2 regions of the Paenibacillus puldeungensis genome follow, and region 2 is predicted to be linked to the other one. Evidence: riboswitches for the same ligand, from Rfam matches in the RefSeq annotation. Region 2 holds a riboswitch; the other holds the start of a gene.
The links. A riboswitch is a leader RNA that binds a small molecule or an ion and turns the genes downstream of it on or off. The one in region 2 is predicted to bind cyclic di-AMP.
Positions count from the first base shown of each region.

Region 1: it holds a riboswitch for cyclic di-AMP, as region 2 does, so the genes downstream of both, ACFQ3W_RS24060 (C40 family peptidase) here and ACFQ3W_RS19055 (APC family permease) in region 2, are expected to answer to the same signal.

Region 1 covers NZ_JBHTLM010000029.1:17,328-28,738, forward strand. Annotated here, with positions in the region: gene rluF (23S rRNA pseudouridine(2604) synthase RluF) at 1-326, shown strand, start outside; gene motB (flagellar motor protein MotB) at 406-1,212, opposite strand; gene motA (flagellar motor stator protein MotA) at 1,196-1,999, opposite strand; gene ACFQ3W_RS24035 (hypothetical protein) at 2,193-2,486, shown strand; gene ACFQ3W_RS24040 (4a-hydroxytetrahydrobiopterin dehydratase) at 2,738-3,037, shown strand; gene ACFQ3W_RS24045 (c-type cytochrome) at 3,117-3,479, opposite strand; gene ACFQ3W_RS24050 (GNAT family N-acetyltransferase) at 3,651-4,139, opposite strand; gene ACFQ3W_RS24055 (C40 family peptidase) at 4,405-4,887, opposite strand; cyclic di-AMP (ydaO/yuaA leader) riboswitch at 4,892-5,032, opposite strand; gene ACFQ3W_RS24060 (C40 family peptidase) at 5,281-5,772, opposite strand; cyclic di-AMP (ydaO/yuaA leader) riboswitch at 5,777-5,914, opposite strand; gene ACFQ3W_RS24065 (hypothetical protein) at 6,136-6,966, opposite strand; gene ACFQ3W_RS24070 (M1 family metallopeptidase) at 7,015-9,018, opposite strand; gene ACFQ3W_RS24075 (YwhD family protein) at 9,202-9,714, shown strand; gene ACFQ3W_RS24080 (hypothetical protein) at 9,923-10,063, opposite strand; gene ACFQ3W_RS24085 (Imm74 family immunity protein) at 10,423-10,650, shown strand; gene ACFQ3W_RS24090 (DNA-3-methyladenine glycosylase) at 10,955-11,411, opposite strand, start outside.
Region 2 covers NZ_JBHTLM010000016.1:31,408-42,818, forward strand. Annotated here, with positions in the region: gene ACFQ3W_RS19030 (ABC transporter ATP-binding protein) at 1-573, opposite strand, end outside; gene ACFQ3W_RS19035 (sensor histidine kinase) at 672-1,679, opposite strand; gene ACFQ3W_RS19040 (response regulator transcription factor) at 1,676-2,368, opposite strand; gene ACFQ3W_RS19045 (DUF2569 domain-containing protein) at 2,532-3,041, opposite strand; partial or broken gene ACFQ3W_RS19050 (nitronate monooxygenase) at 3,473-3,634, opposite strand; gene ACFQ3W_RS19055 (APC family permease) at 3,810-5,636, opposite strand; cyclic di-AMP (ydaO/yuaA leader) riboswitch at 5,770-5,957, opposite strand; gene ACFQ3W_RS19060 (SOS response-associated peptidase) at 6,203-6,874, shown strand; gene ACFQ3W_RS19065 (TetR/AcrR family transcriptional regulator) at 6,876-7,496, opposite strand; gene ACFQ3W_RS19070 (SDR family oxidoreductase) at 7,673-8,434, shown strand; gene ACFQ3W_RS19075 (MATE family efflux transporter) at 8,494-9,876, opposite strand; gene ACFQ3W_RS19080 (AraC family transcriptional regulator) at 10,236-11,150, shown strand; gene ACFQ3W_RS19085 (aldo/keto reductase) at 11,242-11,411, opposite strand, start outside.

The sequences.
Region 1 (11,411 bases), on a different contig from region 2:
AGAAGGAATACATCGTTACCGTCGATCGACCGATTACACCGAGCTTTCTCAAGGCCATGAGCGAAGGTGTGAAAATATTAGGGGGGATGACCCTGCCGTGTAAGGTTAATCGAATCACGGACCGGGTGTTCCGGATCATTTTAACGGAAGGGAAAAACCGTCAAATCCGCAGAATGTGCAGTGCACTGGGATACGAGGTTCGGAAGCTTCAGCGGATCCGCATCATGAACATTCATTTAGGCAACCAAAGGGTTGGTACGTGGCGCGAGCTAACTGAGCCGGAGAAGAAAGAGCTTGGTGAGGCGCTGAACTACAAGCTGATCTAACAGTATATTGGCCATAGGCCTACTTAACAAAGGGACAAGCTCTCATGAGAGCTTGTCCCTTTGTATTTAAGCTTTCCTGTTAATGTGCCACGGTGACGCCAAGTTGCTGATCACTATCCACATATTTGCGGATGATAGAAACTTCAACCCGGCGGTTCTGCGCTCGGCCTTCGGCCGTATCGTTGCTGGCGACTGGATGATATTCCCCGTATCCGATGGCGCTGAATTTTTTCGGGTCAAGCTTTTCGTTAAGGAGTAATACCTTCATAAAATTAAGTGCCCGAACCGAGCTTAAATCCCAGTTGGATGGAAATTCATAGTTATCGATCGGCACGTTGTCCGTATGGCCGGATACGATCACTTCATAGTCCGGGAACTTCTGGAGCATCGTCGAAATCGCTTTGGCCAGCATCCGAGCGTCCGGTTTCACATCTGCCTCCGCGGAAGGGAATAGGGCTTTATCACTAATGGTGATCATGAGCTGAGACTGATTCAGTTTGGTTTCAAGATCGTCAGTTAACCCGTTGTTCTTGATGTAGGTATCCAGTTGTTTCTTGAGAGCCTCCAGATCCTCCTGCTCTTTCTTTGCCAGCTGGTTCTTCTTGGTGATGAGATCACTTGAGGCTGATTTAGTGGTTTTGCTTTCCGTGTTCGCGTCGCTTGTGCTCTTACTCATAGAACTTTGATCAAGGACACCGCTTCCGCCGGTGAGTACGCTATTGAACGCTTCAGCCATTTCTTGAAACTTCTGTACGTTGACGGTACTCATACCGAACAATACGATGAACATTGCGAGTAGCAGTGTCATCAAATCGGAATACGGCAGCAGCCAGCTCTCATCGGAATGCTCCTCGTGATCCTGGTGCTTTTTATTCTTTTTGCTCACCCTCACCCGCCCCCTTTTCTAGAATCTCCGCTCGTTCGGCAGGGGTTAAAAATACAGCCAGCTTTTGCTGGATGGCGATGGTGGAGACGCCGGATTGAATCGAGAGTAATCCCTCAACCATCATTAAACGAATCTCCATCTCTTTCTTGGAGAGTCGCTTCAGCTTATTGGAAATCGGGTGCCACAAAACATAACCTGTGAAAATACCGAAGATCGTTGCGATAAATGCTCCGGAAATAGCGTGGGACAACTTCGCAATATCGCTCATATCCGAGAGGGCCGCAATCAGACCAACAACCGCACCGAGAACACCGAGGGTAGGCGCGTACATCCCGGCTTGGGAGAAGATCAACGCTCCGACTTTATGACGTTCTTCTGTGGCTGCGATGTCTTCCGTCAGCACATCCTGGACAAACTCCTGGTCATTACCGTCGATAATCATCCGCATGCCGCCGCGAAGGAAATCATCGTCGATTTCCTCGACCTTGGCTTCGAGCGCAAGCAAGCCTTCGCGCCGGGTAATGGTCGCCCATTCCGTAAACAGCGTGATAAGCTCGGCCTTGGTGATCATCTTTTGCTTCACGAATGTCATCTTGAGCAATATAGGGAATTTCTTCAGCTCGGCCATCGGGAAGGCCATGAAGAGCGTAGCCGCGGTCCCGACGAATATAATGACAAAGGCCGCAGGGTTGGAGATCAGGCTGTGAATCGGCGCCCCTTTTAGAAACATCCCTAAAATGAGCGAGACTATTCCGAGAATAAGTCCAATAATTGTTGAAATTTCCATTATGCACCTCGTCCTTGAGATAGATTGAACCTTGCTTTGCCTATCCGCATCCTTGCGGAGAAGCGGCAACACTTCCTGCCTAAAAAACGATTTATCTACTTTATCGACAGATTTGCCTTTTTTTTTAAGTGGTTTTTTCCGGTATAATAGGATCAAAGCCTAGATGATGATGGCTGAAAGGGAGGAAACCGCAGTGGGCGTAAAGCATGGAAGAGATTATGAATTTATTTTGGCTGATTTGACAGAAGCGGTTGGCCGAATTTCCGATAGCTATCTATTTTTTGAGATGGATCCCCTGGAGTGGGAAGTACTGCAAAACAAGGACCGACTGGAGGTGCAGGAGGCACTTGCAGAGGATTTATTCTTTGCCTTAGGGACAGAGCCAATGATTGAGGTTGGCAGTGCTATGGTTATTTATGATCCGGAGGGACACCGTATCAATTTTCTGATCGGTGAGGAGGAGTTAACCTCCGTTACTTTAATATAATCTGCTTAGAACAGCTAGTCTTATTCTGATTTTGTTTGTACTCTTCTCCATGGTAAAATACTGAATATCGAGGGTCTTGATAAACGGGTGCGTTTCTGGCAGGCATGTCTGTAACCACCGTAGAAGCATGAAGGGATTAGCATAGGAATACAATAAAACGAGGACGTAGCCGGAAGATGAATCTTCATGTCCTAGTGCGCTAACGAATCCTTTATCATCAGTTTTTTTGAAGAGAACGGGGAGGAAGAATTATGCCGTTTACATCACAAGAAGTAGAAGCTCATTTGGAAAAGCTGGACGGTTGGGAGCTCGAGGAAGGCCGATGGATTGTCCGTAAGTATATGTTCTCCAATTATATGAAAGGGATTGCATTTGTCGATGAGGTGGCTGCAATCTCGGAGGCTTTCAACCACCATCCCTTTATTACGATTGATTATAAAACGGTAACGCTTCGGCTGACCTCTTGGGAAGACGGAGGAATTACAGCAGTAGATATAAAGGAAGCGCAGCAGTACAACGAAGCGTTTGAGAAAATGCGCGCTGCCGACTAACAAGCCAAGGAGTCATTCTTCAGTAAAAATGCCCACCGGGAACCTGTAAAGTTCTCGGCGGGCATTTTCTCTTATGTTGTTATTTCTTGTCTGCAAGCCACATAGCGACGTTAGCAATTTCTTCTTCCTTCAGCCGATCCTTGAAAGAAGGCATCGATCCGCCACTCTTGCCTTTGGTGATGATTCCGTACAGTTGCTCAGCCGACAGTTGAGAGCCGATCTTTTGGAGATTCGGGCCTATCGCTCCCTGCAACGCGTCGCCGTGGCACGAGATGCAGTTTGCTTTAACCGTGGCTTCCGCCCCTGCGGCATTCATCGTAATTTCAGGCAATGTCGGTTTAGCTTCTTGCTCGGCCTGTTCCCGGCTAGGTAAGGTGAACATTAATACGATGGCCAAAGCACACGCCGCAAAGAACAGTCCGCTCATGATCCATTTCTGCATTCCGATCGCCCCTCCTATGTAAGCTACGTTTTCCATTATAACGGAACATGCCGTCAGATCATAGCCTTTGTGTCAAAATAAGGAACGATTTTAGCCCATAATTCACAAAAATTGTATTAAAAATCATAGACGCTACGATAACGTTGCTATTAGCTTTTCTGGTTAGTCAAACTATTTTTGGTACACCATGCAGTAAAAAGGTTTAGAAATGCCTCCGGGAGTCATTTTCTCGTATAGATCAGTGATCATAAAACCTGCTTTTTGGTAAGCGCGGATCGCTCGTGTATTCCAGGTCAACACTTCGAGGTCTATTTCATTGTCAGGCGTTCGGTGCAGCGCTTCCTCGACGATAGCTTGCACAAAATCCTTACCCCACCCATAGCCACAAAGCTCAGGCTTCATCCCGATGCCAAGCCGGGTAACGCCCTCCAGAGGGAAATATTGAGCAAATCCGGCGAGAATATCATTCTCATCCACTACGGACACATATTGCTCCGATCTTATTACGGGATTGCCGAATTCTACGTCGAGCGCTTTCATTTGTTCCCACGGGAGCCAACTATAGATATCATAAGGAGAGTGATAGCGCCAGGTGCAAATTTCCGCGCCGTGGGATTCCTCCATGGGCACGATGTGAAACGTTAGAGTCGGTTTATTCATTTTTCTCCTCCTTTGACCAGTAGGAATACGATGATACAACCGCTGGTTTCCTTAACCTCACTGTAACGGGTATTACCCCTATTGTAAAGGTTTGGAAAGAGAGGACTAACAAGGATTTAGGTTAAATACCGTAAGTTTCCAGCAACCTTTCTAAGCCCTTCTGCGTTATATAGTCGGAGCTGATAAAAAAAGAAGCCACAAGCGATTCCAAAGGAGAATCACCTTGCGGCTTTCGGTTCATGAGTAGGTCCATTTATTCAAGAAATTACAGCTCCGATGCATAGACGGAATATCCGTATTTGCTCAGAACACGTTTAGCACCAGCGTAGCGTATCTTATAATATTTGCTATTTAGCTTATCGATTCGGATCCCTTTGGAGGCCGAGGCGTGTGCAAACTCTCCGTCTCCGACATAAATACCTACATGCGATATTTTTCCTTTGCCCTGCGTTTTAAAGAAGACGAGATCGCCTGCTTTCAGCTGGCTTTTGGATATTGTGGTTCCTTGCTTGAACTGGGCAGTCGATACGCGTGGGAGCTTGATCCCCATTTTACTAAACACATATCTGGTAAATCCGGAGCAATCAAATCCTGAAGTACTGGTTCCACCCCACTTGTAAGGCGTTCCATACACGGAATCGACGATACTGCTTAATGGTGTTGATGAAGCGTGCGCAGAACCGCTACCGGCTCCCATACTGAATAAAATAGCCAAACTCGTTACCGCTGCTGTCAAAGTCTTTCTCAAGATGTCAAACTCCTTCCAAGGCCTGCGAGGTTAGCTTAAGGGTTCGGTTGAAGGTTCCCTATGATCCCTCTGAAGCAAGATCAATTCACCCTGGTGTATGGTTCCCCCGTTCCCCGGGTGCGTAGGAATTCGGCAGTTTCGTGTAGTATGCACCCCAAAACGACGTCGCTAACACTAATTACAAAGTTGTTACTATTTACTCTGGTTATTTTACCAGGGTCGTCCAGAATTGACAAGGCAAAATAATATTTATGCAGAAAAAGGAAATTCTTGTCCTCGTTTCAAATATCGAAAAACCGGTTAACGTATTTTAAATAATAAAAAAATATAACGAAAAAACCCGCAGGGACGATTGTTGTAATCATCTCTACGGGCTTTATGTAGGTGTTACTTTTACTCTACGTTATCTTGATCTCCGCCGTCTGTAGCCACGTCTTCGTATTTGTCGGTACTCATAATTCTTTTAGCACCAACATAACGTTCAACGTAATACTTGTCACTGAGATTGCTGATCACTACGCCTTTCGAAGAAGAGGCATGTGCAAATTTACCATCGCCGACGAATACACCAACATGGGAAACGCCTTTGCCGGAAGTATTAAAGAATACCAGATCGCCAGCAATCAACTCATCTTTGGATACGGCAGTTCCCATTTTATATTGAGAGCCGGATTGGTGAGGAAGTTTAATACCGAGATGAGAAAATACATACTTCGTAAATCCAGAGCAGTCGAACCCGGATGTACTCGTTCCGCCGGAAACATAATCGGTACCAATTGCTGAGCTAACGACATTGTCCAATTTAGAATCCGCGAAAACGCTACCAGTTCCGATGGTGAAAAGCAAGGCAAAACTTACTGCAGCTACGGTTAAACGCTTTTTCAAGAAGTTATGCTCCTTCCAATGCCTACGAGGTTAGCTTAAGGATTCGGTTGAAGGTCCCCTATGATCCCTCTATTACGAGATCAATTCACCCAAAGTGGTTCCCCCGTTTCCCCCGGTGTAGGGAATTCGGCTCTGATTTCACACCTGAAATTAAGTATTCGACACCCAATGCTAAATTCCTGCTAAAGGTGACAAAATTAATTACAAAACTGTTACTGAATTTGTGTTGCTGTTATTGTAACAAAGCCAGGTATCTTTTGGCAATGGTTAATTTACAAGATTTTGAGACCAAAATATAACACAAGGCCCCCGCAAATTAGCGAAGGCCTTGTGTTTATTAGGATTGGAAATGATGAAAAAAAATTAACTATTTTGTGTCTTTGCTTGCCAAAGTTGATATTGAGAGGTTACTCGCCAAATTTTAAAGGTACTTCGAAAGAGAGGATAGGTCTGTTGAAGAATTAATGCGAGCATTCCGGTCCAGAACCATGAGGCCGCACCAAACAGCAGAAAGAGAAGAAGACCGAAGGCGCAAAGAAGGAGTGAAATTCCGATTCCCTCAAGAATATGCTTAAAACAGAGAATTAAAGAGTTCCAGATTCCGGATTTAAACAAATAGCCGAACTGGGCGAAAAGCAGGGACTGGCGGACTACCCAGCCATAAGTGAGCCACCCCAAAATGTATGCAAGGGCAATGAGCCATGGAGTGGCACTGCTGTTAGTGCTCAGAATTTTTGGCCAAAGGGACGTTAATCCAGGTACTACCCAAAGGGCCGGTAACAAAATCAAGACGAGCTCGATCAAGTAGAACAGTGAAACAGGTTTCCACCATTTTTTCATCCCTTGGAAGAGGGGAAGGCCGTTCGCCCGGCTCTCCGCAGGAACAAGCCCGTAGAGAATCCCGGCCTGGAAAAGAGGGGTTAGCAGCAGGCGAAGTATAGCCATCCCAATCAAAAGCCCGAGGTAAAGACGAATTTCCGGGCTGCTACTCAAATTAATCTCCCCCTCTAATAAGAACAGAATCCGGCTGAGCCCCGTTGGGGGAGGGTCTGGGTATCTTTGCAGCAGTGCTGTTACGGCGGTATCGACAAGTCGGTAAAGGAACAGTCCCCAAAGGAGCTGGTACAAGAACAGTATGATGACAGAGGGAAATTGGCTTTTTACCAAGCCCAAACCTTGACGAATATAGGTCATTTTTTTTCCTGCCCTCCTAAAAAGATTGAGCTTGCATTGAAAAGCAGATCACCATAGGAGCGTCCCGAGTAGAGCTTCAAGCAGCTTGGAGACACTCATATTGGAACGGGAACGGGTCGGCTCAGGGATCTCGGCTTTTAAGTAGTTGTTGATGTGTTTATTTTCAACGACGAGCGTATAGTTGGGATCGATCTGTACCCAAGCTACAGGTTCCTTGTACTTCAGCTTCAGCTCTACGCGGTCGTTCTCCCCGTTCCACTGCTTACGGACGCTATGCCCATCCTTGAAGGTAATGAGCAGCGGAACCTTAGGGTGAGTAGCCCCTTTACGCGAGATGATGACTTTCGATTCATAGATTTGCCCGCCCTCTTGTTGGCGAATAGGGGACACCTTGATAGCATCAACAGAGAAATCGGCCATCTTACCATCGTAGACGTATTGCGAGAAATAGGACTTCCAGCTGCGCCCCGTCGCCTGCTCGACGACACGCTGGAAATCGGACGTCGTAGGGTGCTTGAACCGATATCTGCCGCTGTAAGCAGAAAGAATCCTGTTCATTGTACTGCTTCCAACTTGCCGCTCGATATCGAGAAGAATCAATTTGCCGCGGTAATAGACGTTTTTAGCATAGTTATCCTGGCTATATTTCCAGGCATTCTGGGTCAGCGGAGCCGGCGAGGAGATCAGGGCCGCCTGGATTGGCAGATTCGGGGCTAATCCGAACTCCTGCTCCATCAACTTATCTTCAGCGTAGGAGGTGAAAGCTTCGTCCAGCCATGCCTCTTCAAATTCGTTGCTTGCGATCATTCCGTAAAAGAATTGATGCCCGATTTCGTGAATGACCGTTCGCTCTAACTCGTCGTAGCCGGGGGAGTCACTGTTTGCGCCAAAGGCGGTCACGAGCGTCGGATATTCCATGCCCCCAGCTCCGTTCCCCGCAGCAGGCGGGACAACGACGGATAGCGTAGAGTATGGGTAGCGGCCGTACCATTTGCTGAAGTTGGACAGCGCAACCTTGGCAGCGTAGAAATAACGTTCCTTTAGATCCTTATGGGCGGGGTCCAAATATAGCTTGATACGTACGCCCGGAACCTCTGGAGAGGAGAACGGCTCTTCCGCGTAGATAAAGTCAGGCGAAGCAGACCAAGCAAAATCATGAACATCGTCGGCGTAATACTGTACCGTTTTGCGTCCGTCCTTGACTGCAGCTTTTTTCGTCTGAAAACCGGTGGCGGCCACGATGTATGTATCCGGCACATTGATCCTCACGTTGTATATGCCAAAATCGGAATAAAACTCGGAGTTCCCGTGATATTGGTGCAAGTTCCAGCCCTCCGTCGTTCTTCCACGCGTTCCCACAGGCTCATAGACGCTGATCTTCGGAAACCACTGCCCTGCCATTACAAAATCCCCAGCTGTCCCCATACGGGCAAAAATTTTCGGAAGCTTGACCGTGAATTTCATCCGAAGGGTTAGACTGTCGCCTCCTTGAACCGAAACGGGCAGGCGAACCTTGGCTAAGGTTTTATCCTTCGTGTTGCCGTCGTCGGGCTGTACATATTGAATCCGGTGGAGCAGGGATATTCCGTCGGTCGTTCGCAGCTCGGTAATTTCCATAGAGCCAAAGCCGTCTTTGGGCATGACGTCACCACGGAGCTTGCCGCCGGATTCCTTCATAAATGTCGTATCAGAGGAGGCAAAGGCGTTAGGGTACAGATGAAAATATACTTCGTTAATCGTTTTTTTGCCGGGGTGCTTCCAGGTTAACGTCTCCCAGCCGGTCAGTGTATCCTTGCTCTCATCCAGTTTCACATCAATGTGATACTCGGCAATCCGGTTGCTGAGTATCTCCGCTTTTGGCAGCTGGATACTTTCTGTTTGCGGCACTGGCGGCGGTGTTTGTCCAGTTTTCTGGACAGCCTTGGGCTTGACCTTATCCGGAGCGAACGAAGACTGGGATTCAGGCCCGGCGTATAAGCGGTAACCGATCGTTCCGAGGGTGAGGCATAAGGCAATAGCGAAAATACTGTAGGTTATAGTACGTCGGGTCATACAATGGATACCTCCCGTTGACAAGCATCTACAGCATGTATATGTTTGCATTTGGCAGATTATTAGCTAAAATTGAATTAATCTAAAATCGAAAAAAAGAGTCTAGCTACAGCAGGTAAATAGCCGCTCTGCAAGGAGAGGTGCAATTGCAAATTGCAGGTCTGTGGGAAATTGGAGGGAATTATGGATCAATCACCGAAAACGGGGAAAAAGATATTTTCCTTAAATATCATCAGCAACGAGGAAAAAAGCAAGCACAAAGGATTTGGCGCCGGCTCTATCGATTTGAACAGCATGTCGCCGGTTATTATCGACGGGGATGAGGTTTACATCGATATCGGGGCGATGCACGCGAAGAGTAAAGTAGAGAAAGGAATTAAGTTCTCGACGAATCGCGAGGATGTGCCAGGCGGACGGCAGGTATGGCTCGTATGGGTCGCTGTGGATCGCGGGGAAGAGGGCCAGTTTTACGGCGGCATGACGGCCTGCGAGATGTGGATCGATACGGAAGCGCGGCGGGGCTGGAAAATTCTTGCCGACCATGTAAACAAAATGGATTACGCTCTCAAACGTAGAGTCATCTTGGATGGGTTGACGAGTGAGCAAAAAGCCGGGCTAAAGCGTCTGCTGACGGAGACGAATAGCGAATGGTGGGAACGGTCCCCGGATGCGCTGAAAGCGGCTCTGGAGTCCTAAGCGTGCGGATGAAGTTAGAGTGTTGGGAATAGAATGTTAGAAAAAAAGAAAGCGATAATTCGCTGGCATGAAGCCGCGGGTTATCGCTTTTTTGTAAGTTGTTGATAAGTGGACGGTTACTTGGACATATCAAACGTCTTGTGGACAACTTTGCTTGATCCGATGGCCTTCCAGTCAGATTTCAGGATGGAGCCATCGCGTCCAAGTATTACTCAACGGGCTCTTGTTTCGTTTTATCAGCAGCGACTGTAGCTGCAGGACGCAGAGGCGGAACGGCTCCTGCGGTGACTGCCAGGGACAGGACGAGAGCGGCTGCCGCAACTTTGGCAAAAGATTTCGAGTGCTTCAACTTTCATTGCCTCCTAAATCACGTGTTTTACACATAAGTGCGAAATACTACGTAGATTTAGACGGAGCAGAGATCGAAAAGTTGTGCCACAATATGGAATTTAATTAAAAATTTGTTTGCTTGTCTGGAGATTTTGATTGCACGGGGCCACCCGCTGGAGATCAACGGCCGAATGAATGAGCAGCCCTCAGCTATTATATAGAAGTGCTGCGTCTTGACCGTAGTCCAGCCACTGAATTTCCTCCTGCATTTCGATTAGTATTGTCGACTATTTTAGAATGACTGATAATTTGTTACCAGGATGATAATATCAGCGCTTAAAACGGTGAATGGCATTTACCTAAAAGGAGGTGCAAGGTATGGTCAAAATAACGGGTACACGTTCATACATCAAAGTTCAAATGGATGGAAAAGTAGTAAAGATTCCTGGTGAAATGATAGTTGGGGGATTTATTGCCTACAAGGATGCAATTACAGAGTGGGAGGAGCCTTATGGAGAGCCGATAGGTGTGGAAATAAGGGAGGAGTTAATTAAGCGAGTGGTTAGTAAAACAAAGGACTCCAATTTCGTAATTGTGTTTGAGTAAAATTAATTTCCCCAGTTTGAGTTAATTGCATTTTATACATTTATTTCACGCCCATACTTGGTTTTCGGAAGAGTAAATGCAAAAAGTACAGCTAAATGGTCACATTAGGATTGTAGACACGGAGTTAATCACGAATAGATGTACTTTTTACAATTAGTCGAGCAAGTTTCGGGATTTCGGGCAATTTAGATGCACTTTTTACATTTATCGTACACAGGTATGCGGATCGCGGCAAAGGTAATAGACAAATTACATGTGAAAAATACCTTGTATTGAAAAATGCCATTCGAGCAACTTTTCCAGACTACTCCCCACCCAGCTCATTCCAAACCTCAGCCTGCTTATCGATGATCGATACATAGCGGCTTTCGCGCAGGTAAAAACGCCACGGCTTGGCCGCGTACTCGGCGGCGTAGGCGATGTTGACCCGGGGCGCCTGCATTATGGCGCCAGCCCCCGCTTTCGCTCCGGCCCCTGCCTCCAGCCACAGCGGTGCGCCGGGCACCGTGAGCGGCTGGCCGTTCAGGGACTTGTCGATGCCAAGCGCCCGGCACAGCTTGCCGGGACCGCCGGATAAGTCGACCGGCCTTCGGGCCGGTGTGCCACGGTGCTCCCGCATCAGCGCCTCGTCGGCCGGAGTTAGCGGCTCCACGGCCCGGATCAATACCGCCTGCGGGTCATCCGCCGCGCCCATGACTACATTCAGGCAGTTATACATGCCGTAAATCAAATAGATGTAAGCGACGCCGCCCGCGGCGAAC
Region 2 (11,411 bases):
CCGGTTCAGTTCACTTAGTTTGTTCAGCAAATCGGAGGCCGATTTTGAATCCAGCGCCCCCGTCGGCTCATCTGCAAAAATGATGCTGGGGTCATGTATGAAAGCACGCGCGGCTGATGTCCGCTGCTTTTGTCCCCCGGAAATCTCATTCGGATACTTATCTTTGATATCAAAGATACCCAGCTCCATCGCCACCAATTGAAACTTCTGATTGGCTTCTTTCTTGGAAACCTTTTTGATGGAGAGCGGCAGCAGGACATTTTCCTTCACCGTCAGCGTGTCAAGCAGATTATATTCCTGAAAAATAAAGCCTAAATGGTGCTTCCGGAATTCAGCGAGTTCCTTCTCCTTCAGACCGGTAAATTCTTTGCCTTCGATCTTAATGCTGCCCAAGCTGACTTTATCGATCGAGGAGAGTACGTTCAGCAGCGTCGTTTTCCCGGAGCCGGAGGCGCCCATAATACTGACGAATTCGCCTTTTTCCACCCGAAGGTCGATCCCTTTGAGCACTTCCTGTCTATTGAATTTGTTGCCATAGCTTTTATGAATTTGACTAGCTTCGAGTATAGCCAATTTTCTCACTCCTTTAGGTTATGCTCCTATCATAAACGAGGCGGCGCGCCTTTTCCTTCGATTCGCCGAACAAACATAAGAAGCATGTGACAATGTTGTCACATGCTTCCCGTAATGCGGACGAAATCATTGCTTTTCGGAAAAATTAACGTGAAGGTTGTACCCACGCTGGGCTTGGATTCCACCTCAATGCATATGGACAAGGAATCGGCCACCTTTTTAGTCAAGTAGAGACCCATGCCGGTAGCGGCAGAATCCTTATGTAGCGTCGTAGACGTAAAGCCTTTGTCAAAAATCCGGGACAAATCCTTCGGATCAATCCCCCTTCCAAAGTCCTGAACGCTAAGCCACGCCTGCCCGTTCCTTTCGCCGCTTTCGATCATAATATCGGACGCACTGCTGTATTTTACGGCGTTCGTCAGCAGCTGCCTGAGAATGAAACCGAGCCATTTCGCGTCCGTGAGCACCTCTTTGATAGGGAGGTTGACCTCAAAGCCAATGCCTTTGTGTATACACCAGGATCTGAGCGCTTTGATCTCCTTGTTCACGATAGGCTCAAGCTCAGTCATCTCGATAAACAAGTCATTTTCAATATACGGAATCCGCCTTTGATGCAGCTGCTGATCCAGCAGCAAATGAATCCGGAGCCATTCGTACATAAGCTGTGACTTCAGCGTTTCATCGCCCAGCCGATCGATCATGAGCTGCATCGTCGTCAGCGGTGTCTTCACCTCGTGAATCCAAGACATCAGGTCGTCTTTTTCCTCTTCAATCCGGGCCAAATGCAGGGAGGATTCCCGCTTGTACCTTCCCGTTTGCGTGTTCAGCATGTCCATCACAATCTCTTCAAACGGGCTTCCCGCGCTTGCTATGGAAGCGAGATCATAGGTATCGTCCCAGGAAAGCAGGCTCTTGTAAAACCTCGTTTCCTTTTGGTACCGAACAAACAGGAACGCCGCAAAAAGAAGCGTCGACAAGAACACGATATATAAAAGTGCACCGAACGGAATCGAATTATCGATGTAGGCGGTAAACAAAACCAGGAGCTGAAGAACTACAAAGAACAAAATCCAGCTTAGGCGTTCTCTCAAAAATTTGTAGATCATATGGCGTTAGCCTCTTCCGTAGCCATATAGCCTTGTCCGACCTTGGTTTCAATATAAGAACCGAGGCCGATGTTTTCCAGCTTTTTACGGAGCCGGTTGACGTTGACCGTCAAAGTGTTGTCGCTGACGAAGTGCTCGTTGTCCCACAGACTCTTCATCAGCTCCTCCCTGCTCACAATTTGATTTTTCCGTTCAATGAGCATTTTCAGGATAAACATTTCATTTTTTGTGAGTTCAATCGTTCCGCTGTCGTTCGCAACGGTATTCTTCACATACTCGACGGTCGCCTCGCGCCATGTTCTAAGCTCCACCCGCTCCGTGTTGTAATTGTAAACCCGGCGGAGCGTTGCCTGAATCTTGGCGATCAGCACGTCAAAGTGGAACGGCTTCTGCACAAAATCGTCCGCTCCTAGTTGCATCGACATGATCATATCACTCGGGTGATCACGCGACGACAGGAAGATAATCGGCACATTGGAGTGGGAGCGAATCATTCTGCACCAATGAAAGCCGTCGTATTTGGGCAATTGTATATCGATTACGACCAAATCTGGCCTAATTTCTGTAAACTCCTGAAGCACTCTGCTGAAATCCTGTACTCCGTACACATCATAAGACCACTGGAGCAACCGGACCTTCACTTCATCAAACAAGGTCATATCGTCTTCGATCAGCATGATTTTAAACAAGGGAAAAGTCACCACACTTTATGTATTGGGTAATTTGCTTGTTGCGGTACACCTTCCCAGTGTATAAGAAAATAGGTGGATGTGCTATATAAACAGTTACTCACTTAGTAATGCACGAAGCACCGTAGCCCAGGATCTAACATTGCATTTTCGCCCTATAGATTCACTTAATAAATGTACTCTTCACTCTATCCGACTTCAAAAAATAAGGAATCCAAATGGCGCATGAAATTAACGATTTGACTAGGTTCCTCATGGCAGCTGTTCCACTCCCCGCTTCTCTAGCAAGAGGAATTTGAAATAGAAGCAGCGTATCTATGATTTCAGCCAGCAAGCTGACACTTAATAATACAATCATGAGACGTGGCAATGCTGATTTCTTTCTGTAAAGCATTATCAGTATGTATAGACTAAACAGGAGCAGCAAGGAGTTGCAAACCACTTCGAAAATAAGCGTAGGCCCCCATAATGGATGATAAAACATCGATTCTTCTGAGGTTAATACATTCCATGTTTCTGAAATATAATCAGGCGATAAATATGCAAACAACTGAATGATTAAAGAGAGAATCGACGCGTATAGACTGATCTGCACGAGGATTAACCATCCTCCTAAACCCGAAACATCCAATGTTCGATAATCGATATTCTTTTTCTTGACTTCCGTCTCCAATTAACACACTTCCTTTGTTATTAAATAATTGGCCTGTCTTTTCTGCGGGGCATCAGCAAGGCGTCCGCGGGGGCGTCGGAGAGGCGTTTAACGAACCGTATAAGCGTTATTTTGCTCAAAATGCTTTTCTGGCGGTGCTAACGAACTCAGATAACGCTATTTCACATAATTTGCAGCCAAATAGCGTGAAAACGGTCAAATAGCGTGTCTCAGGTTCGTTAGATTTTCAAAACCCCGTTTTTCCTCCAAATAGCGCTTATTGGATTCGTTAGAGCAAACGCCGTAACCTTACTCCAATATCGCCCTAGCTTGCTGCATTACTTCCATGATAATATCCTCAGCCTTCTGATTCGCTGTTAGCATTCTAGTGCCTTGTCCCGCCCATAGCGACATGTACTCCGGATTATTCAGCTTAGAAGCAGTATCCCGGATTCAGGCGTCATATAAGCAACTCCTAGGGTTCCAAAGCCGCCAGCATTGGACACCGCTGCTACGAGGGAGGGCATATTCGGTATGCCGGCCATACCTGCTAAAAAGATAGGGTACCGAATATTAAAATTTCGACATACCTCAGTGCTTAGATGAATCGCCATAACTTCATTTCCCCCAAGAAAAAGAATCGTTGATACCAGCGTTATGGAATATATAGTAAATTGAGTTATGTATTTCATTATATCATGCGCCTTGATAAAAATGTTAAGGAGCCGTGTTTGAACACGACTCCCATGTACATTTTGCCGCCTTATTGAGCGGTCTGGATCCCGACTATTATTTACTTAAATGATAAGGCACTGTTGCCACAATAACGTTTTTGCGGTAGAGCAAGTGAGCCCGGATCAAGAGGCTGGACTGGTTATGCAGGATATTGTGCCAGCCTTTTTTCGGTATAAACTGAGGAATAATGACCGTAACCTGGTAGTTGGATTCATTCGCCTTGTTCTGCACAATATCAACGAATTTAAGCAGTGGCTGTACGATGCTCCGATATGGAGAATACAGCGTCACCAATCTAATACCCGGCTGCCAATTCCCCCACTTTTGTTCAAAAATCGCTTCGTCTTCTCTTTCAAAAGGAATATGCACAGCAATAATCTGATGAGGCGACAATGACTTCGCATAATTGAGCGAATTTTCCACCACATGCGTAATACCCGCAACAGGAACGATAATGACATTCCCCTCAATCGGTATAGCTGGTACAGAATTCGATACTCTCAGCTGTTCGGCAATCGCCTCGTAATGCTTATGAATTCGGTGGAAAAAGTAAATAATGATGGGTAAGAACACGAGAACCGGCCATACGCTGCTAAACTTGGTGATGAAGAACATGACACTGACTAACAAACTGATCAAGGCACCGGTCGTATTGATCAGGAGCTTGTGAACCCAGCCCTCTGGCTTTTCTTTAATCCATTTGACCATCATGCCGGTCTGGGATAACGTAAACGGAATGAACACCCCAATGGCATACAACGGTATCAGCATTTCGGTCTGTCCTTTAAACACAATGATCAATATAATCGAAAAAAGTCCGAGAAAAATGATTCCATTGGAATATCCGAGTCGATCACCACGCACCGTGAACATTCTTGGGACAAACTTATCTTTGGCCAGATTAACCGCGAGCAGCGGGAAAGCAGAATAGCCCGTGTTGGCGGCAAGAATAAGGATCAAGGCTGTCGTTCCCTGAATAAAGAAGTACATGAAGTTTCGTCCGAAAGTTTGCTCGGCAATTTGAGAAAGCACCGTCACTTCTTCACGATGTCCAACTCCGTAGTAATAGGCAAGAATTACTATGCCCGAGAAAAGCAAAGCCAAAATGGTACCCATGGCCATCAGCGTTTTCGCTGCGTTACGAGGAGAAGGCTCTTTAAAATTAGGAATGGCATTCGAAATGGCCTCAACCCCCGTCAAAGCGGTACATCCGGATGCAAAGGCACGCAATAACAAGAACAGACTAATCCCAGCAACCGGGGTGCCGATTGATGTATGAAGGCTTGGCGAGACGTGTCCGGTCAGTATGTTGTAAGCCCCCACACCGATTAGAATAAACAGGGCGAGTATGAACAAATAGACGGGCAAGGCAAAAACCGAAGCCGATTCCGTAACCCCTCGCAAATTGAGCGTGGTGATGAGCACGACAAAAGCTACAGCAATGATGACATTGTAAGGATGTAGACTTGGAAAGGCAGAAGTGATGGCGTCCGTTCCAGCCGATACACTTACAGCTACCGTGAGAATATAGTCCACGAGCAAGGAACCGCCTGCAATTAAACCTGGAAGTACCCCAAGGTTTTCCTTGGATACGACATAAGCTCCCCCGCCATGTGGATAGGCAAAAATGATCTGACGATAAGACAAAATCAGAGCCGCCAACAAAATTAATACTCCGATGGCAATAGGGATTGAGTACCAATAGGCTATTGCGCCAATGGTCATCAGTACCAGCAAAATCTGCTCTGGTCCATATGCTACTGAAGACAGGGCATCCGAAGATAAAATTGCCAATGCTTTAACTTTAGTAAGCTTCTGCTCCCCAAGCTCCGTCGACTTTAAAGGTCGTCCGATAAGAAATCTTTTTATATAGGAAAACACAAATTCCACCGCCAATATCCTTATTTTTAGTTAGTTTCCCCTTTAGCATTTCAAAACATTTTAATGCCTTCAGTCCAAATTTAGGCACAAAAAAACACAGGGTATCCCTGTGCCTAATTTCACAAGTTGTAAACCCACTCCTGACCAACGCTTACGAGGTTAGCTGTCGGATGCGGACGGCAAGAGTCGCCCTACTTGATCACGGTGCCATTTACAGACGCCTTTTCAAGATTAACCCCAAATAAGTCCCAAGCCCAAACCTAGGCCGGTTCCATATACGGTTCCCCCGTTTTCCTTACGGAAATTCAGCGATTATGAATTTTATGAATTTTTTCAAGAAGCAAATAAAATCATACGTTCCAGGTTAAGGTTTGTAAAGGCAATGTAGGTGAGATGGAAGATAAAAATGATTCATTAAGCGCTCATAAACCGTTTACATTTACTTATTGCTCCTTGAATCGAGGTTTCTTGCATGGTTAGTGCTATTTTCTGAAAAAAATAAAATTGGAATGGAGAGGATCTACGGTATAAAATATATGCAAATCACCAAAAAGGGGGATTTTGATATGTGCGGACGCTTTACGATCACGCTGCCGATCAATGAATTAATCCTACGTTACATCATTGAAGATTCAAAAATCATCAACTATAAACCAAGATATAACGTGGCTCCGATGCAGAACGTACTTGCGGTTATATCCGGCAAAATGGGCCAGCGGTTAGGTGAGCTTCGCTGGGGGCTTGTACCAGAGTGGGCCAAGGATCAGAGCATGGGTAGCAAAATGATCAATGCCCGTGCGGAATCGTTGGCGGACAAGCCGTCCTTCCGTCAACTGCTCGCATCGCGCCGCTGCATCATCCCAGCCGATGGTTTTTACGAATGGAAACAGGAAGTAGAGCGTAAGCAGCCCTATCGGATCATGATGCAAGATGGGAGTATTTTTTCCTTTGCCGGACTCTACGACATATGGAGCGACCCGAATGGTAATAAATTAGCCACCTGCACAATCATCACAACCGAACCTAATTCGCTGATGGCAGGTATTCATAACCGGATGCCCGCTATTCTTCGCCCAGATGATGAGGCGATGTGGCTTAATCGAGATAATACCGATGTTCATTTCTTGAAGAGTTTACTTAAACCCTACGATGCTACGAAAATGAGAGCCTACCCCGTATCATCGGCTGTAGGAAATGTAAGAAACGATTCAAGAGAGTTAATAGAGGAAATAAAATAAGCTATCGGATTTCGGCCTTTAACCCAAGACAGCTAGGAATGTCCGGTCGATAGGTCAACCTGGCGATCTCCAGCACTTGTTCCGTCATGTATTTGTCGGAGTATCTATACCCGGTTTGAACCCAATAAGTGATCACTCCCATAAGAGCGAAAACGTTCTGGTTGATTAGAATCTCCCGATTGATATGGGACGGAATTTCCGGAAACAGCAGCTCATAATCATGATGGAAAACTTCCTGCAGGGTTTCCCCCAGTTTCTCCTGAAAACCTAGGGCCTTTTCTTTCAAAAATAAACTGAATGCCGCCGAATGTTCGGAGACATATTGAAAGATTTTTAACGATGAATCGGATAAACGGCGCATATCGTGATGGTCTCTTTTTCCTTCATAAGGCTCCTCGAACGCTTTCTTGAAGCCATCCACCGTTTCCTGAAGTATTTCATCCAGGAGATCCTCTTTGTATTGATAGTGTTTATAAAAAGTTCCCCTCGTATATCCCGCTCTTGTAACGACTTCGGTAATCGTTATTTCCCGCAATGCCTTCTCGTTAAGGATCGCGATCAGGGCTTCTTTCAGCGCTTTTTTCGTTCGAATGACTCCTTGATTGACCTTCTTAGCACCCATGAACATTCCTCTCCCTAATGTATATTGTCACCGCTTTTTTAGACGTTGTACGGGCGTTTCGTTCATTCGTGAACATTGCGCCACGCGATGTAAATTGAAGAATGTGCTTACTACTATATAATATAAAATTGCTTCAAATTCAAATATCTTAGGTTTAATAATAGGGGGTTTTAACTATGAAACTTCAAGGAAAAGTAGCTGTAGTGACAGGAGCAGGGTCCGGCATGGGAAAGGCCATCGCAATTTTATATGCACAGGAAGGCGCAAAAGTCGTAGTAGCCGATATCAATCCATCCGCTGTTAACGACGTTGTAGCAGAAATCAAAAATGCGGGCGGTGAAGGGACCGGTGTCATTGTTAACGTGGCAAAACGGGCTGAGGTCGAGAGTATGATTGAAACCGCTGTCACTTCCTACGGTTCACTTGATATTCTCGTAAACAACGCTGGCATCATGGACAACTTTACACCTGTCGGAGATGTAACGGATGAGCACTGGGATCGACTTCAGGATATTAATCTCAAGGGACCGTTCATGGCATGCCGCGCAGCCATTAACATTATGAAAGACCAGCCTCATGGTGGCGTCATCATTAACAATGCTTCCGTCGGCGGCCTGTTTGGTGCCAGAGGCGGCGCTGCATATGTTGCGGCGAAGCATGGTTTAGTCGGCTTGACGAAAAATATTGCATCCACCTACGGTCGTGAAGGCGGCAATATCCGCTGCAACGCTATTGCACCGGGAGGAGTTAAGACGAATATTCAATCCTCCATCACTGCCCCGCATCCACTCGGTATGGCAGCAATCGGCGATGTAGGCCAAGGGCCATTAGCTGATCCTATGGAGATCGCACGGGTCGCTCTTTTCCTGGGATCGGATGATTCAAGCTTCATCAATGGTGATGTTGTTAAAGCGGACGGCGGTTGGACGGCTCGATAAGGACTTCTGTGCTGTGAAAAAAGGCGAAACGCAAGGTAAATCCCTGTGTTTCGCCCTTTCTATATGGCTCGAAATTGCATCCATTTTTTGCTGAAATACCGATATATAAAAAATACCGCTCGCGCGATCCAGTCTATGAACATGGCTACCCACGTACCAAACACTTCCATATGGAAGTAATCACCTAGCAAATAAGCCATGACGATCCGGCAAACGAACATGGTCGTAATACCGATCACCATGGGATACCGGGCATCGCCGGAAGCCCGGAAAGTGACGGGCAAAGTATAGGCTAGCGGCCAAATAAAGCTGGCACATATCCCGTGCCACAACACGATTTTCGTCGTAAGGGATGCCGTAATTTCAGACAAGCCATATAAATGCAAAATGACCGGAAGCAACGCCAAAACTATCGCGTTCATCACTATCTGCGAGATATATACGATAATCAATATTTTCCTATTATAATATTTTGCCTGTTCGTAATCGCCTGAACCGACGCATCTGGCTATGACCGCAGTAAGTCCAAGGTTAATCGCTATTCCGGGCAGAACTTGGAACAAGACAATTGTGCCGCCTACGGCATTGGCAGCTATAGCCGCCGTCCCAAAAGTGGAGACCAGACTCAGCACAAGAATTCTACCAATTTGGAACAGACTGTTCTCTATTCCGTACGGTACTCCGATATTCAAGATTCTCTTGATCATCGACCACTGAAATTTTATTTTTATACTTTTCTCAATATACAGCGGATGTTTATGGTTCATGGCGAGTAGGATGATTACAACTGCACCAATGATCCGGGAAATCAAGGTCGGTATGGCTACCCCTTCGGTACCGAAGTGAAGCCCGTAAAGTAACAGGGCATTTCCGGCTACATTAATCCCGTTCACATGTAAAGCTACCTTCATGGACACCTTCGAATTTCCCATCGTACGGAAAATAGCTGCTCCGACATTGTAAAGGGCTAAAAACGGTACGGATGCCGTGACAATCATTAAATAGGTATTGGCATGACCTCGTACTTCATCGGAAATTTGCCCAAACAGAGAATACAAAATAAACGGCTTTACTAAATATACGATTATCATAACTACGATGGAGATTGCGCCAACAAACCATACCATCTGATTAGCCGCTTCGCGGGCCTCTTTCATTTGCTTCTTTCCCATATATTGTCCGGCAATGACCGCACCGCCTGTAGCCAGCGCAGCAAATAAATTAATCAGCAGCGCCATGATAAAATCCACGAGGGAAACCCCGGACACCGCAGCCTCCCCAACATATGCCACCATAATGGATGCGGCCAGTCCGACCAAAAATTCCAGCAGTTGCTCAACCATCAACGGAAGAAACAGCTTGAACAAATCCCGGTTTGAAAATAAATAGCTGCTTTTCCCTGCTCTCCCTATACCTATCTCTCTAACTTCTATCTGCTCCATATAACCACATTCCTTAAGGTGCTATTTCGTGTCATTAACCTTATTCAGGTTTGTTTACTCCTAAACTGCGGCAACCTCCATTTCCGGCAATTCAGCTAACTTTACAACCAAATCTTCCTGTGACCAAGCTTTACATATTCCATTGGATCATCCTAGCTTTCAGACTAAATTACGAAGCTTGTTTTGCTTCATCAAAGCTGTCGTTATTGCCTAAGAACATAAGATCATTATGAGACAAACCATAAAAAAACCGTTATCCCGATTGTCTTAAATCATTGCCTAATCCTCTTACTACCACTAACATCTTGAACGCAGAAGCCCTATAATTGAACAAAGATTATCGTAATAAGGAGGAGCCTATGGCTGAACTAAGTAGCCGGCAGAGTGATTTGGCTGACGTGATCAAGCGTCATACGACCGCAGATGGAGTATGGGAGACCGCCATACCTTCTTTATTTTTTATTCGAAGCTTTCACATAACCGAACCCGTATACAGAGTGTACAAGCCTTCTTTATGTATCATAGCCCAAGGTTTGAAAGAGGTTCTGCTGGCACAGGAACGCTATCAGTACGGTCCCGATGACTACCTTCTAGCATCTATGGACTTGCCAGTGATGGGCCAAGTGATTAAAGCATCTTCCGATGTGCCGTACTTAAGCATCAAGCTTGAATTCTCTCAAAGCGAAATATTAGAGGTTATCAACGACTCGGAAATTCAAATTCCACCGAAGGAAAATGCGAAACGGGCGCTATTTGTCGGTCAAATCGAGTCATCCATCTTGGATGCGGTCCACAGATTAACCCGATTGTTGGATCATCCCAAAGATATCCCGTACCTGGCCCCCATCTACAAAAAAGAAATTTTGTACAGGCTTATGCAAGGGCAATATGGGGCTGCGCTAGCGCAAATCGCTATGGAAGGGAGCAGCACCTACCGAATCAGAGAAGGAATCGAACAAATCATCAAACATTGGGATAAGCCCTTGCGCATTGGGGAGCTTGCAGAAATCGCGAATATGAGTGTCTCCTCGTTCCACAGACACTTTAAAGAAGTCACCGCGATGAGCCCAATTCAATTTCAAAAACAGCTTAGACTGCAGGGAGCCAGACGTATCTTGCTATCCGAATTAACGGATGCTGCTGATGTCGCTTACCGGGTAGGCTACGAAAGTGCGTCCCAATTCAGCCGTGAATATGCCCGTATGTTCGGTTATCCGCCAAGAACAGACATTAAGCGGTTGACGGAAAAATACGACCAAAGAATTAACGTATAAGGCTCACCATAACGAAAACAGCTTTAACGCAAATACAAAAGCGGCAACCTGGACTTAAGTAAAGCCTCAGGTTGCCGCTTCTTAATGAGGATTAACTCTCAAATTTTGCATTGCCCAGCCATTTCACCATTTCAGGATCGTTGTGGGAGAAGAACAAGCTCTTGTTCGTATCCAATGCAGCAATACACTCCATATCCTCTCCGCTTAAGGTAAAATCAAAAATATTAAAGTTCTCGATGATTCTTTCTTTATGAACCGATT